DNA from 2 places in the Salinivibrio sp. ML323 genome. Region 1 is predicted to be linked to the other one. Evidence: predicted binding sites of a transcription regulator. Region 1 holds the regulator's gene; the other holds the start of a gene.
The links. The regulator CRP, encoded in region 1, controls carbon source genes, mostly activating them, when cyclic AMP is high. The targets are predictions, from matches to a motif close to TGTGANNNNNNTCACA.
Positions count from the first base shown of each region.

Region 2: a site for CRP is predicted at 3,182-3,197, ahead of BZG13_RS08605 (NupC/NupG family nucleoside CNT transporter). Genes of this name have one in related genera too.

Region 1 is NZ_MUES01000006.1:12,029-20,237, reverse strand. Features, by position in the region: gene astA (arginine N-succinyltransferase) at 1-80, shown strand, start outside; gene astD (succinylglutamate-semialdehyde dehydrogenase) at 82-1,563, shown strand; gene BZG13_RS05880 (DUF1338 domain-containing protein) at 1,574-2,365, shown strand; gene BZG13_RS05875 (hypothetical protein) at 2,435-3,301, opposite strand; gene crp (cAMP-activated global transcriptional regulator CRP) at 3,432-4,064, opposite strand; gene BZG13_RS05865 (phosphoribulokinase) at 4,314-5,183, opposite strand; gene BZG13_RS05860 (YheU family protein) at 5,240-5,458, opposite strand; gene BZG13_RS05855 (hydrolase) at 5,587-6,576, opposite strand; gene BZG13_RS05850 (TIGR02444 family protein) at 6,560-7,036, opposite strand; gene BZG13_RS05845 (ABC transporter ATP-binding protein) at 7,045-8,209, opposite strand, start outside.
Region 2 is NZ_MUES01000010.1:57,514-65,722, forward strand. Features, by position in the region: gene yccX (acylphosphatase) at 1-22, shown strand, start outside; gene BZG13_RS08590 (TusE/DsrC/DsvC family sulfur relay protein) at 147-476, opposite strand; gene BZG13_RS08595 (Bax inhibitor-1/YccA family protein) at 678-1,346, opposite strand; gene BZG13_RS08600 (NRAMP family divalent metal transporter) at 1,554-2,831, opposite strand; gene BZG13_RS08605 (NupC/NupG family nucleoside CNT transporter) at 3,413-4,621, shown strand; tRNA gene BZG13_RS08610 (tRNA-Ser) at 4,802-4,892, shown strand; gene BZG13_RS08615 (hypothetical protein) at 5,298-6,005, shown strand; gene BZG13_RS08620 (CC0125/CC1285 family lipoprotein) at 6,032-6,532, shown strand; partial or broken gene BZG13_RS15635 (IS91 family transposase) at 6,790-6,993, opposite strand; gene BZG13_RS08625 (hypothetical protein) at 7,107-7,646, opposite strand; gene BZG13_RS08630 (hypothetical protein) at 7,594-7,971, opposite strand; gene BZG13_RS08635 (GNAT family N-acetyltransferase) at 8,086-8,209, shown strand, end outside.

The DNA.
Region 1 (8,209 bases):
CAGTGATTAGCCCCGCGGTAGCAGACGCATTGAATGTAAAAGAAGGCGATCAGCTGCGTTTGATTGCCATGGAGGGATAAGATGACAACGCAATCAGCAGGCCATCTGATTAACGGTGAATGGGTCAAAGGCGAGGGTGAGGTAATGACCTCGCAAAATCCCTTTGATAGTCAATGTATTTGGCAAGGTGAAGAAGCGACGCGCCCTCAGGTTGAACAAGCGGTGAGTGCCGCTCGTGAGGCCTTCCTCCGTTGGCGAAATACCGACTTTGCCGAGCGCCAAGCGCTGGTTGAACGCTTTGCCGAGATAGTAAAAGCGAATACCGATGATTTAGCGCGCACTATTGCTGAAGAGACGGGCAAACCGTTCTGGGAAACCAAAACCGAAGTCGGTGCCATGGTAGGCAAAGTGGCGATTTCATTGCGCGCTTACCACGAGAGAACAGGATCCCGCGAGAAGGACGTCAATGGTACGCAAGCTGTGTTGCGTCACCGTCCGTTAGGTGTGATGGCGGTTTTTGGTCCGTACAACTTCCCGGGTCATCTGCCCAATGGCCACATTGTTCCCGCATTACTGGCCGGTAATAGTGTGGTGTTTAAACCCTCAGAGCTAACGCCAAAAGTGGCGGAGAAAACGCTGGAATATTGGGTAGAGGCGGGGCTGCCGCATGGCCTTATCAATTTGGTGCAAGGTGGCCGTCATACCGGTGAGGCACTGGCGCAAGCCCGAGGCATTGATGGTTTGTTGTTTACCGGTAGCGCCAATACCGGCCATATCCTCCATCGCCAGTTCGCCGGTCAGCCCGATAAGATGTTGGCGCTAGAAATGGGGGGAAATAATCCCCTAGTGGTCAGTGATCAGTTTGGTGATTTAGACGCCACCGTCTATGCCATCATTCAGTCCGCGTATCTCAGTGCGGGGCAACGTTGCACCTGTGCACGCCGCCTGCTGCTGCCTGAGGGAGAAGTGGGTGACAAGATCTTAACGCGCCTAGCACAATGGACAAAAACCGTGCGAGTGGGCGGCCAGTTTGATGATCCGGCCCCGTTTATGGGCGCACAGATCTCAGTGGCAGCGGCGGAAGGTATTTTGGCCACACAGCAAAAGTTGGTCGACCTCGGCGCGAAGCCGGTGATTGAGTGTGAACATCAGCATGATGCGGTGATCTCGCCAGGGATCTTGGATGTCAGTGGTATCCAAGACTTGCCGGATGAAGAGTATTTTGGTCCGCTGCTGCAAGTGCAGCGCTATCAGAATATGGTCGATGCGGTGACCAAAGCCAATGACACCCGTTATGGGTTGTCTGCTGGGCTCATCAGTGAAGACGATGGGGAATGGCAATATTTCCTTGACCATATTCGTGCCGGGATTGTTAACCGCAACCGTCAATTGACCGGAGCCAGTGGCGATGCACCCTTTGGTGGGCCAGGCGCGTCGGGGAACTTACGCCCTAGCGCGTATTATGCGGCAGACTATTGTGCTTATCCCATGGCCTCCATGGAGGGCGAGCAGGTAGTGCTGCCCGATACGTTCGCCCCCGGTATACCGACTCAACAGGACTAAGGAGAGCAACATGGACAGTGGCCAAGCGTTATTCGACAAACTGTGGCAGGACTACATCAACCGCCTGTGCCCATCGGCACACAAGGTGCATGCCTTGTTAGAAGAAGGGCAGCCTTTGATCAATGATCATATTGCTTTGCGGACATTTGGGTTGCCCAAGGTTGGGCTTGAGGTATTGGCGCGCCCTTTCCTGGCGTTAGGCTATCAGCAAAAAGGGGACTATACCTTTGAAGCGAAAAAGCTCAACGCCTGCCATTTTGAGCACCCCGATCCTCTGATGCCAAAAGTCTTTATCAGTGAGTTGATGGTCGAGCAATGCTCGCCCGCGCTTCAGGCGATTGTTGAGAAGCTGGTGGCACAAGTTGATGCGTCGTCACTCACAGGCAGTGACTTTCTCCATCAGGGTCGCTTGTGGGACATTGACTGGGCAACCTATCAAACACTTGCCGAAGAGAGTGAATATGCGTCTTGGGTGGCGGCACACGGTTATGGTGCCAACCATTTTACCGTGAGTGTGAATCAGCTGAATGCGCATGATGATTGCCTCTCGGTGAATAACCGATTGCGCGACAATGGCTTTGCGATTAACGAGTCAGGCGGGGAAGTCAAAGGTGACGCGTCGGTGTATCTGGAGCAATCCTCCACCATGGCAGATCGCGTGCCAGTTGCTTTTTCTGATGACACGCAAACCATCCCGGGTGGTTTTTATGAGTTTGCTAAGCGTTATGTTCTGCCCAATGGTGAGCTTTACCAAGGTTTTGTGGCTGCCTCGGCAGACAAAATCTTTGAAAGCACCCATTAGTGCGCCACACATCGCTTAATCGACATCATAGGGAAAAGGGAGCGTATGCTATGCTCCCTTTTTTATCGTCTATTGAGCCTCGATATCGAGCCAATACGTGTCTGGAATGGCTTGTGTTTCGTTGCTTAAATGCGGGTTATCGACCCGGATCACGGTGCGTTCACCAATGTTGGCTTTTTCAAACGTTTCTTTGACCAGCGGAGCGTTGTTGAAAAACTCAATAAATGATCCGTCTTGGTATGCCGCTTCAAAAGCACCATTCAACATGTCGGCGACGTCAGCATGTTGCGGAGACACAAACAGGAACATCGGGAAGCGATAGATCAGCATCAGATGCGGGTCAACTAACAGATTACCGTATTGTGGCCGCTCGGCTAATTCACTAAAAGGCTCAATCAAGGCACGCGGGAAGAGATCAGCACGACCTGTATCAACCACTTTGAAAATATTTTCAAAGCTCGATATTTCGCGTACGCGAAATCCCGCTGAGTTGAGCACCTTGACGTCGGCCCAGCCCTGTCCCTGAATCATAGTAAGAGACTGCAAATCACCCGCGCTACTTATCTGAGCGAGTTGGGGCTCCGTGGCTTGGTTGGTAATAAACAGGCGATGGCCGAGTAGACCACGAAACACGGGATAGCGAATGGGGATCAGTTCAGATTCCAGCGTGCGGTCGGCACCCAGCCAGTCGATAGTGAGCTTGCCTTGCTTGAGCATTTCCACCTTACGAGACTGAGAGCCAATTTGGCCGTCAAAAGCTTGCAAGGTGACAGGCTCTCCTGATTTTTCGGCAAGAAACTCAATCAGCTCAATGGCATAGAGATCAAGCGCCGACCCAGCGCGTGGCTCGGGGTGCACAATTGTGGTATTGGACACGGCATGGGCTGAAAACACAGAGAGCGCCAAGGCGGTGAGAGAAACCATGAGTTTTTTCATAAACGATACCTTGTTAGTTTTATGTTAACCATATCGTTTTGAGTGTAGAAGTTATCCAGACGCTTGCCAGAAAGCGGAGATAAAAAAACCGACGCCAGGGCGTCGGTTGGTGATACAGAGAGCGGCGCAATTAGCGTGTGCCGTATACCACGATGGTTTTACCGTGTGCGGAAATGAGGTTTTGCTCTTCCAGCATTTTGAGGATACGTCCCACGGTTTCACGCGAACAGCCGACGATTTGGCCAATTTCCTGACGGGTGATCTTAATTTGCATACCATCAGGGTGAGTCATGGCATCCGGCTGTTTAGCCAAGTTCAACAAGGTTTGCGCGATGCGGCCTGTGACGTCCAGGAAGGCGAGATCCCCGACCTTTTGGCTCGTTACCTGCAAACGACGCGCCATTTGTGAAGACAGGCGCATTAAGATGTCAGGATTCACTTGAATGAGCTGGCGGAACTTCTTAAACGAAATTTCTGCCACTTCACACGGTGATTTAGCGCGCACCCAAGCAGTGCGCTCCTGGTCTTCTTCGAAAAGTCCGAGCTCACCAATGAAGTCACCTTGGTTAAGGTAAGACAGGATCATTTCCTTGCCTTCTTCATCTTTGATCAGTACGGCCACAGACCCTTTCACGATGTAATACAAGGTCTCCGCCTTCTCACCTGCATGGATAAGCGTGCTTTTAGACGGATACTTATGAATATGACAATGTGAAAGGAACCACTCGAGTGTAGGGTCTGTTTGAGGTTTTCCTGGAACCATATAACTTATTTCCTCTGCATGTGTTGCCCGGCAACAACGTCCTATCTTTGTCTGAGGGGTAACCCATCAGATCATTGCACAGAATACGAAGTCTGAACGCGGGCTACAAGCTCACTGTATGTTAACAAGAGTGTATCTTTTTTTGTTGGTGATTTCTTGATTTTGATCTAGGCCAACCGCCTAAAAATCTGGCAAAAACGTGGCTAAGATCACGGCTTGAGAAGTAATACATCATGGATGCGCTACGCCTTAGCCAATCTTGCCTTTTTCTATCAATTGTTGGATCAATGGACGGATGATCAATTCCATCGCAAAGCCCATTTTTCCTCCCGGTACCACTAAGGTGTTATGCCGTGACATAAACGACCCAGTGATCATTTGCAACAGATAAGGGAAGTCGACGTTTTTCATTCCACGAAAGCGGATCACCACAAAACTTTCATCCAAAGACGGGATCCCTTTGGCATTTAATGGGTTTGAGGTATCTACCGTCGGCACGCGTTGAAAGTTGATATGGGTACGAGAAAACTGCGGGGTGATGTAGTGCAGGTAATCATCCATTGAGCGCACAATCGAGTCGGTCACCGCCTCACGAGAGTGGCCTCTATCGCGCGTATCGCGGACAAATTTTTGAATCCACTCTAGGTTGACGATCGGCACCATTCCAATCAAGAGATCGACATGCTGTGCAACATTGACATCACCATCGACCACTCCGCCGTGCAGTCCCTCGTAAAACAATACATTGGTATTGTCGGCTAAGTCTTGCCATGGCGTGAAGGTGCCAGGCATTTGGTTATAGGGCACCGCTTCATCAAAGGTATGTAAATAGCGGCGATATTTCCCGGTGCCTTGCTCACCATACTCACGGAAAAACTGCTCTAGCCGCGGGAAATCGTTGGCCGTGGGGCCAAAGTAGCTGATATGTTTGCCTTGTTCACGTGCTTTACGGATCTCGACGTCCATTTCAGGACGGGTAAAGCGATGAAAGCTATCCCCTTCTAGCCAGGCCGCTTTGATGTTCATCATCTGGAACATCTTTCGGAAGGCTTCCGAGGTGGTGGTGGTACCGGCTCCTGATGAGCCGGTGACCGCAATAATAGGATGTTTAGCCGACATGACGCGCCCTGTCATTCAGTCTGAATTTGTATCGCGATACGGCGTGTACTGCGATGCTAAGAGCCGAGTGCTGTTTTACGACGAATATCCACTGTCTCGTGCAACTCGGAATATACAATCACGGCGTCCCCGGATTGCAATTGTTGGCGAACATCATCCACTTTTTGTGCAAAGCTGACTTCTTGCTCACCATAATCGGTTCCTTCCCGTAACACAAAGTGCTCGATTAACGCTGTCAGCGTCTCGTCAGGAATCGACTGCCATGGAACCATCATACTACATCACCTTTTATTGATCTCAGGATGGCATCCTCGGATGCCTGATGTGAATGTTGTGAATTGGCTCGCATTTTACCCGATCATACCAGTCAATGCAGTGGTTCTCTTTGCTTCCTTTGACGGTGCTAACGCGCCGACTTACTCAGTGACTCATGCGGCAAATAAGCGGCGAGCCAGCCAGGCACCGCTTGCTCAAGCCAAAACTGAGGTTGGCGCCAACTACCGGCGACAAAGCCAACATGGCCGCCATGCTCAGTGAGTTGATAATCAATGTTCGCGGGTAATGGGGAGGTTGGGATCACCGCGTCGGTCATAAAAGGATCGTCTTTGGCATGAATGATGGCCAACGGTGTCTTAATGGTATTAAGCACGGAAAGGCCGCTACAGGCGTGATAATAATGGTGCGCATCGTCAAAGCCATGAAGCGGGGCAGTCACGGTTTGGTCAAACTCGAACAGGGTTTTTATCGTCGGGCGCTCCCCCGCGTGCCATCGGCCCACTTGCTGATGACGTGTGAGTTTTTCCGCTAGGGTTTGGCGCATCGATCGCAACAAATAGGCTTGATAAATACGGGAAAAGCCTTGTTGGATACGCATCGAGCAAGCGGCAAGGTCAAGTGGCGGCGACACGGCGCAACCACAGGCCACGATGGGATCATCGTGATAGTCCGCCAGGTAACGCACCAGCATGTTCCCCCCCAAAGAGACCCCGACTGCGCCAATTTGACTCTTTGGATAGGTTTGACGCAAATGGGTGAAGAAGGCACGCGCGTCCTGGGTTTCTCCCGAGTGATAGGTTCGCGCGGCACGATTAAGGCGGCCACTGCAGCTGCGAAAGTGCATCACCACGCCGCACCAACCTTGGCGTTGGAAGGCCGCGAGCAAGCCGTTGGCATACGGGCTGTCGAAACTGCCTGCTAAGCCATGGAATAAAACAACAATCGGCTGTCCAGGCTGCGGCTGATGTGTCCATGCCAGATCGACAAAATCGCCATCAGGCAGATCAAATTGCTGCCAGCGAGGGGTGAAAAGCGGGGCTCGACGCAAAAAGCGAGGCAACAAGGTTTGTAAGTGCGCGTTCCGCGCGCTGGGAATGGGTTTAAACGGTGTCATCATGGTTGCTTCCCTCTTCCTCGGCGGGCGTCACCTTCAGTGATGTATATAGGTTGCGTGCTGATGGTGACAGCTGACGGCAATAGTAGGCGAGAGGAGAGGCGGTGTCCGTGAGCCAGGTTTGACGATTGAGGGCATCGACTAAATCTTGCTGTTGGAATTTTTCTAAACTGAGCTCAAAGTTGAGCATTTTTTTGTACTGCCCACTGCCGACCCGCGGCTTCAACTCTCGCCGAAGGTGACGATAGGCAATAAGCAAATGCTCAGAGCGGCTTAACGCATGCTTCAGTTGTGTGAGGCTCTCGGGCGCAAGCCCATAGCCGTGTTGTTCAATCCAGGCGAGTAACAAGGCAAGATTTACGTTGCCTTGGTGCTCGTCTTGCAGCCTGAGGCAAGCTTGCTTTACCTCGGGCTTGCCATAATGATGTAAACAAAACTGCCACAGGTCGGCGGGATTCGCCATCCCAGGGGTTAGTCCTGATTGAATGTCGCCTCCAGGGCTTCCAGCTCTTCTTGTCGCTCCATCCATTCTTGTTCCACCTCTTCGAGCGTCGATTTAGCATCCGCTTGACGTTGCAATTGCGCCGTGAGCCGCGCCTTATTATCACTGTGGTAAATCTCGGGGTCCGCCAACTGATTTTCTGCGTCAGAGATAATGGCAGAGAGTTGTTCTATCTGTGTGTCTAGATTGTCAATTTTTTTCCGCAAAGGCGCGGTTTGCTTACGTAACTCGGCATCGCGGCGTTTTTGCGCTTTACGATCCACCTGTGTTTGTTGCGGCGCCGTTTTCTCCGCGGCCGCTTGTTTTTTGCTCTCGGCACGATCGGCGCGCTGTTGATCGGTCAGCCAACGGTGATAATCGTTCAAGTCTCCATCAAAGGGTAGCACTGCGCCATTGTCGACCAAATACAAGTCATCGGTGGTGGCGCGCAGCAAGAAGCGATCGTGACTGACAATCACCATCGCGCCCTCGTAAGACTGTAAGGCGAGTGTCAGCGCTTGGCGCATATCCAAGTCCAGATGGTTGGTTGGCTCATCGAGTAACAGTAAGTTCGGTTTTTGCCATACCAATAAGGCGAGCACCAAGCGGGCTTTTTCGCCTCCAGAGAAGGGCCCGATGGGCTCGAGCGCCTTGTCGCTTTGAAAGCCAAACCGGCCGAGAAAATCACGTAAGGTTTGCTCAGCGGTGGTGGGGGCTAACCGGTTTAGGTGCTGAAGTGGCGTATCGTCGATGCGCAACGTATCGAGTTGGTGTTGGGCAAAGTAGCCAATTTTCACCCCTTGTGAATAGGTTAATTCACCGGCCATGGCGGGTAAGCTGCCCGCGAGGAGTTTAATCAGGGTCGACTTACCCGCCCCATTGCGCCCCAGCAAGCCAATGCGCGCCCCCGGCACCAGGTTAAGGCGAATGTTTTCAATAATAGGTGTCTTATCATAACCCGCCGCCACTTTGTCCATCATTAAAATGGGGGTGGGTAAGGCATCCGGCGTGAAGAAGGTAAAACTAAACGGGTTATCGTATTGCGCGGGCAATACCTTCTCCATCCGCTCAAGGGCTTTGATCCGGCTTTGCGCTTGGCGGGCCTTGGTGGCTTTGTAACGAAAGCGATCGATATACGATTGCATGTGGGCAATT
Region 2 (8,209 bases), on a different contig from region 1:
TGATGGGTTCGCCATCTTATAGCGTCTTAATAACAGGTCTCAATAATAGGTCTCAATAACATAGAGCCTAGTGCCAATCGTTACATGCGCCGCGAGGGTGTGGCGGCGCTTGATTTATCGGCCTCGGGACTTGTCGGCCTCGATCACTAGAGGCATTTAGCGGGCTTGGGTAAGCCTGCCAGCTTGGTGGCCTGTTTGGCTGGGCCTTTCGGGAACAGCTTAAACAAGTACTTGCTGTTGCCTTTTTCTGGGCCGTATTCTTTTTCCATCGACTTAACCAACAAACGCACCGCTGGTGAAGTGTTGTACTCTTGATAAAAATGGCGGACAAAGTGAATCACTTCCCAGTGTGCCTCGGTCAGCGCAATGTTTTCTTGTTCGGCAAGCAGCGGCACCAGGGCTTCGTGCCAATCGTCCACATTTTTTAAATACCCTTGCGCATCCGTCTCAATGGTTTCACCTTCATACACCAGCATAGTCTTACCTTTGTTCGTCATCTGATCGGACGTTATCGTTGTTATTAAAGCTGCAAAGCATAGCGAGCAGGGAGGGCGAGTGCAACTGGCGTTCAACCGCGACTTCGTGCTGCGCGCCGCACTGAGTGGGTGCGCCATTTAACGACAAAAAAGCCGGCGCGTGCCGGCTCTTTGTGTTTGTTACTGACAAGTCCCTAGGGTTTAGTCGTCGTTCATAAAGCCAAGAATGCTTAGCATGTGAACGAAGATGTTGAAGATGTTCAAATATAGCGACACTGTGGCGCGGATGTAGTTGGTCTCGCCGCCATTAATGATGTTGCTGGTGTCATACAGAATAAAGGCTGAGAAAATCAGTACCGCGATGGTGCTAATTGCCAGGCTCAACGCTGGGATCTGCAAGAAAATATTCGCGACCATTGCCACTAATAGAGCAATCACACCGGCAACCAAGAAACCACCCATGAAAGAGAAGTCTTTCTTAGAGGTAATGGCATACGCCGATAGGCCTAGGAACACCATCCCTGTGGTGGCAAGCGCCTGCATCACAATGCCTGGGCCGCTAGAAAGGCTCAGGTAGTAAGTCAGGGTTGGGCCGAGTGAGGCACCCAGCAAGCCGGTGAAGACGAATGTCCACACAATACCGGCAGAAGAGTTCATGGTGCGTGGTAGCACAAAGAACACGATCGCCAACGCACCTAGGGTCATACCTAGCGACATCATTGGGCCGATGCCGACAGCGATAGCGATAAAGGCCGCGATAGCACTGGTGATCAGTGTCATCGATAGCAGTGCATACGTGTTACGTAGCACCTTGTTTGTAGATAACGCACTCTGCTGTGACTGGCTGTGCGAAACGATACGATCGTTCATAACGTTCTCCCGGTTGGGTTAACAATCCATTTTTATATACGACAGTTATGCGGGCAGTCGTTCACTTTTTCAAGCTGCCCACGTCCTTAATCTAAACCACGACTGGCTTTTATAGGGTTAATAATACCTTATCCGCGCCTAACACCGATGGTGAAGTTGTAAAGGGATGTTAACCCAGCCCTTAAAGCGCGAACAAGGTAAAGTTTGTTACATCAACCACTTCCACCAGACGAACACGGCCAAGAAACCAAATAAATAGACCAGCCCGGTGATTGCCAATGCGCGCATCGCCTTGCTCATGGTCACTTCGGGTGGTAAACGGTGCTTGGTCACCAAAATATAGTTCAATAGCGCGAAAAAGGGCGTGGTGACAAATGCCGCGACCATGGCAAAATCAAGCATGGTCAGCAGCGCCCCAGTCCAAAATGCTACGATAGCCAGTGCCAACACAGCGATCAGTACCATCCAGCCTTGTGTAACTGCGGGTTTTGTTTCTGCTTCTGTTTGCTCGCGTAATAACCGTTGCGATTCGGACACCACCCGCGCATAGCCATCGATTACCGTGATGGTGCTGCCGAAGATACAGAAAAAGGCGACCACCGCAATCAAATAACGTGACCACTCGCCAATGGTGGCGGCATACAAACTCACCAATTGATGAGAAAAGCCAATACCGGATTGTTTCAGTTCAACCCCGCTGCCGTGCAGAAGCAGGGCACCCAGTGATAAGAACACAATCGCCAATAGCGCGGTGCCAATGTAGCCGACGTTAAAATCAAACAGCGCCGCTTGGGCATTGATTGGCTCAGATTGCGCTTTGCGCTTGAGCCACACCGACGTAATACTAGAAATTTCAATCGGGGCGGGCATCCAACCCATGGTGACCACGATAAAGCCAATCGCTGCTACCGACCAAATCGACGGCGCATTAAAACTAGGCTCGACCGCGACTGGGTTACCGACCGCAACTGTAACCGCGACCAAAGTGGCGCAAGTTAGCGTTGCCATGATTACTTTAGCAAGCAGATCCAATGCCTTGTAGTGGCCAGCAATTAATATCACCAGGCAAGTGATCACAATAATGGTCGACAACACCGTTAGTGACAGATCAAACGGCACAAAATAGCTTAATAAGCTGGCGCTAAATAAGGTCAAGGCCGCGGTGTTAATAACACCAGACACGGCACTCAGTGCAACAAACAGCCACAYGTAAGGGCGGCCTAAGCGCGCATAGCCTTCTACCAGCGTTTCGCCAGTGCCTGCGGTATATTGTACGCCTGCTCGAAAAAAGGGGTATTTAAATAAGTTAACGAGCAGGATCAATGCTGCGAGCTGCCAGCCATAAATAGCACCGGCCTTGGTAGACGCAACAAGGTGAGATCCGCCTACTGCCGCCGCGGCCATCATTATCCCTGGCCCTAAAGCGCGTAGGCGTTGCATCACCGACAAGCTGGGCGCTGTCTGGTGCGAAGAGACGGTTTGCATGGTTGTTTCCTTTATAATAATTGCGTTGTTGTGTTTGCTTAATTTTATGATTTAACGCTATTGCTTTTATATTTTACGCGTAAGGCCGATTTTTATCGTTTTGCCTTCAGTGTTTTTGTCAATAGCTACCCATGAATAGCATATGAGTTAAACGTGTCAACCAGTCTTGCCATATTTATTCAGCATAGGCGTCACGCTGGGTGCGAATGACCAACACCGCTAACCTGACATAAATATAAAGCGATAAATATCCGACCATTGTCTGAGAGAGCAGACAGCGCCGGAAAAGATCTTAGCAGGGTGCAATCAGGGCTGAATAAGTGTGATCTAAGATCAAATTCTGCTGGAAATGAGACTCCAATCACAATAGAATGCTCGCCCAACATGCGCTCTTTGCTCAGTGATAGGCAAAGAGTGGCTGTGTCGCGATTCGCGGCTGAAGAAAAAGCGTCCAAGGTAGGGCCCACCTTCACCGAACCCGCGGTACGATGTAACGCATGATGGAACCTCTTGCCTCCCCGGCAGCGTGTCGTACTCATCCGTACCGCAAGTGCAATACAACACGGCAAGGTAATCTATTTATGCAACTCCTCTATAGTGCGGCAGGTCTCGTCGCTCTGGTTCTGTGCGCGTGCGCATTTTCCACTAACCGTAAAGCTATCAATTGGCGTACCGTGTTCGGCGCGTTTGGCTTGCAAGCTGGGTTTGCTGCCCTGGTGCTCTATATTCCCTTTGGTCAAGCCATGCTTGGGACTATGAGTAATGGCGCGGCTAAGTTGTTATCGTTCGCCAACGAAGGCATCGAATTTGTATTTGGTCCGCTGGCCAATGATGGATTTATCTTCGCTGTTAAAGTTTTGCCGTTAATCATTTTTATCAGTGCGCTGATTTCTCTCCTTTATCATCTCGGCATTATGCAGTGGGTTATTAAATTGCTCGGCGGGGGCATACAGCGATTACTCGGCACCAGTCGAGCTGAATCGCTGGTAGCCACCAGTAACATCTTTCTTTCTCAGGGCGAATCTCCTTTGGTGGTTCGCCCTTTTCTTAGCAAAATGACTCGCTCAGAGCTATTTGCGGTGATGGTCGGCGGTATGGCCTCGGTGGCCGGTAGTGTGCTTGGCGGTTATGCCGCGATGGGTGTAGATTTAAAATACCTGATTGCGGCGAGCTTTATGGCGGCACCGGGTGGGCTATTGATGGCCAAAATCATCGTCCCAGAGACCGAAACACCGGCCGAGCAAAGCCAGGTTGAGATCAGCGATAGCGACCAAGCAAACGCGATTGATGCATTGGCTAGCGGTGCGATGAACGGCATGAAAGTCGCGGTTGCGGTCGGCACCATGCTGGTGGCCTTTATCAGTGTGATTGCGATGCTAAACGCCGGGCTGAGTAGTTTAGGGGAGCTGGTCGACATTGACGGCTTAAGCCTAGAAATGTTGTTTGGTTACCTGTTCTCACCCCTGGCGCTGCTTACCGGTGTACCCGTGCATGAAGTGTTTGATGTCGGCAACCTCTTGGGACAGAAGATTGCGCTTAATGAGTTTGTCGCCTTCTTATCCTTTGCCGATATCAAAGCGAACTTGTCGGTGCAAAGCCAAGTCATTGTGACCTTTGCCTTGTGTGGCTTTGCCAATATCGGCTCGATTGCCATTCAACTTGGCTCGATTGGTGCCATGGTGCCCGAGCGTCGCAAAGATGTGGCAAGCTTAGGCGTGCGCGCAGTGATTGCCGCCACCTTTGCCAACCTTATGAGTGCCGCACTGGCGGGTATTTTTATCGCGCTATAAACATTGCGCGGTAACGAGACTCGGTTAAAGTATCTCAGTAAAAGCAGGGCGATTGGCGGCAAGCTAATCGCCTTTTGCTAACATATTCGCCAAGCTGATCACAGCTTGAGCGAACAGACAAGAGGCGGTAAATAAAGGGTTTACAAGCCACAGCGAACCCAATAATATACGCCGCGTTCCGGAGAGATGGCTGAGTGGTTGAAAGCACCGGTCTTGAAAACCGGCAAGGGTTAATAGCCCTTCTAGGGTTCAAATCCCTATCTCTCCGCCACATATAAAAAAGCCGCTGCTCAGTCAGCGGCTTTTTTGCGTTTATCCCCTCCACAAACTCCCAAACCCTGACCGCGCCAACATTTTAGACGCCTTTGCCTAAACACACTGCCCAGCATCTGATAACCTAGCCCGCAAAAAATCGCCCTGTAAGGCCTTTTGGACGCCGCCAACCAGAGGGCGGTAGCGTGGGTGTTGCCGAGCCTATCACCTCGTTCCCACGCTCCTGCGTGGTAACGCGTTATGGGTTAGGTGGTACTGTTTCGGGATAATGTGAACGCTTCAACCATGATAGGCGGCATGCACACTTTCTCGGAAAAGAGACAGACCCTAAAGGCTCAAAATGTTATTCATAACAGTGATTTAGATAAGAAAAGCCGCGTATAACGATTTTGGGAAATCGCGCATGCGCATTAATACAATGTTAGGCTCTACTATGGAACTTGTGCAAGCATCTATCCATTTACTTGAGAGTAGCCCTCTCGAAGGTATTTCTAGAGGACTACTCTATTATGTGCATACCGGCAGGAATGCTTGGCATAGTACGTGGGTAACTCAGTATGCAAATGGCTGCATGCACACTACTCTAGAATCTGCAAAAGAGTATGCTGAAAAGAGAAGAAATCGGGGCACGGTATTTTATATCAAGCAATTACCGTGTTTAGTCTTTCGCAGCAAAGGCGCTTGCATATTAGTCACTGAAATAAACAACAAAAATCCTCTCTCTGGATATTCCCCCGACGCAACAACCAAAGAGGTAGCATACGGCCTTAGTAAAATTGAAGGCGCACTTGATAACTACCTTAAAATGGGCGCCCCTATTAATGGGGTAGCAATGTCATTTCTTCCAAGCAGTAGATTTTGGAATCTAAGGCCAGGACCAAGGGACTCAGTAATTATTCTATCGTGTAAAAATCCTGCCTTGTCAGTAGAAAAAGTATCCAGCGATAACTTACTGGCTTATAAATCCTACTCTAATGGTGGCAATTACTATCTTGGCTGGTCTGGAATTGAATCTGAAATAAAGAGGCTGGCAGTATTGCAGCTATATCGAAAAGCCAAGCCTAACAAATCAAGGAAGAAGGACGCGCAAAAAGCGCGCGCCTCTTCTTGAGGCGTTATGTGCCCAAAGGAGAAATTATGAAGCATCTATCAATATTGATTTTGGTGGTAGCCTTTCTACAAGGATGTGCAACCACTTATCAAAGCAGCGGGTTTTCTGGTGGTTACTCAGAAACGCAGTTAGACGAAAATGTATTTAAAGTCACTTTCAGGGGCAATGGATATACAAGCAGAGAAAGAGCATCAGATTTTACGCTATTGCGAAGCGCAGAATTGACATTGCAAAGTGGATATAAGTATTTCGCTGTTATTGATGCTAATAGTTATACATCAAACAGCACATATACTACCCCAACAACATCAAATACCACTGCAAATGTTTATGGATCAGGCAACTATGCTTACGGTAACGCGACAACCACAACCTATGGTGGTCAAACCTACAATATCTCTAAGCCTAGTTCGTCAAATACAATAGTTTGCTTCAAAGAAAAGCCCGAAAATGTATTGAGCTACAATGCTGAGTTTATATACAAAAACATCACGCAGAAATATGGCATTCAGCCTGCTGCGAACTAAGCACATAACAAATAAGAATAAGTGTCGCGCAGCCGACACTTTATTTGGGTGTTGAACAAGCCCGTTGCTTTATTAAGTAAATAGCTCGAATGCGCATAGGTAGGCGCTGCGTCTGGCACTTTTTTCAGCGCGAGCGCAGCCAAGAAGTGAGCAGGTAAGACATCACTTCAATACGTTACGTTAACGATGTGGTTTTTGTCGGTTTGCTCTCCTGTGTTTAAGTGAACGCCATTCTCCTTATTCTGTTCGCCTTTCGGCTACCTCGGTAGTGTCACGCCCACGCAGACCATGAGCCGCTCCCCGCATGTAGGACAACATCGTGTCGTATGCTGCTCAGGGGCCGCCTCAACGGGCAAGGTATGGTGTGCCATGTGAAGCAATATACGTTGAATATGGTATCGCTTGTGTTTGGCGCTGCCATGCAATAAGCCATAGTCACGCACGCGTTGTAGCCCTTTGGGTTAGTGATGATAACAATATTCGTAATACGATTGTCGGAATTCACTTAGCTACCACAGCTACTGATTATTTTCGGATTTTATGGTGTTGTAGCATCGGTTTGATATCTCTACAGCTATTTATTGCTCTTTTTAAATTCAGGGTATTGCTCAAGAAATTCAATCATATCAAAAGGCATGACTTTTGGTTGTCGTTTGTACCATTTTACAAGCGGTTTTACGTCCAATGCATTAAAGTCACGTTTAAAGTCACTACTCCGATATACATTTGATAGCTCGAGCCACTCGTCTAAGTACTGTGTATCTTTCGATTCAGAAGTATATGCTAACAATGCAGAGTTGTAGGAGGATAGCTCTTTTCCCCAGCAATCAATTTCTGCTAGATGTTTAATATAACCAGTTGCTGCTACTTTTTCGCTTCGACTAAGATTAACAAACCAGCTTTCCTTGATCGGCTCTAATGGTTGACGATTTTTACGGCAATTACTTGCTTTTTCTTCTAGTGCAGAATAAGTGCTATCCATTTCGGACTTTAAAAATTCTTCCCATGTAAGGGCATGGCCTACAATAGGAAGGCTTATCAGTAAAAGTAAGGTGGCTTTTCTACAGAGCATTAGAAACACATCTCCAAAATTCGTAATCTTTTCCTGTTGCATTTAGAGCTGTCATATCAGCGTGATCTTGCAGTCTACGGCGCCGAATAATTCCTACACTTTTAAATGCATCAGCGAAACCTTTCCAGTCATATATACTGATATTAATGCCTGTGGATACTACTGATGCTGAACCCTCAATAATAACTGAACCATTCGCACTTCTTGATGCAAATAGTTGAAATAGTGGAACACCAGATAAGACTGCTTCAAGTACATTGGCAGTATCGATTATCCTGTTCATTTCCTTGATGCCATCAAGGGTCTGAGCGCTAGGCTCAAAGCTATCTATATTGCAAAAATCACCTTTAAAGCTTGAAACCGGCATACCTGTTCCCTGAAAGTCATTATCTCGGTATTTAAAAGTAAATACTTACAAGAGTCACAGAAAGCCTTATGATATTGGAGCATCATCACGTAAATATCAATTTTTAAGACGCCCATGCCTCTGACTTTCCGCCCCATCAATCTTGAAACCGATTTTGCTTATTGCGTGGCTGCACGTCGGGACGCTTTTGTGTGTAGCTTTGGATCCGATGCGGGGTTTGAAGAATTCCTGGCTGGCT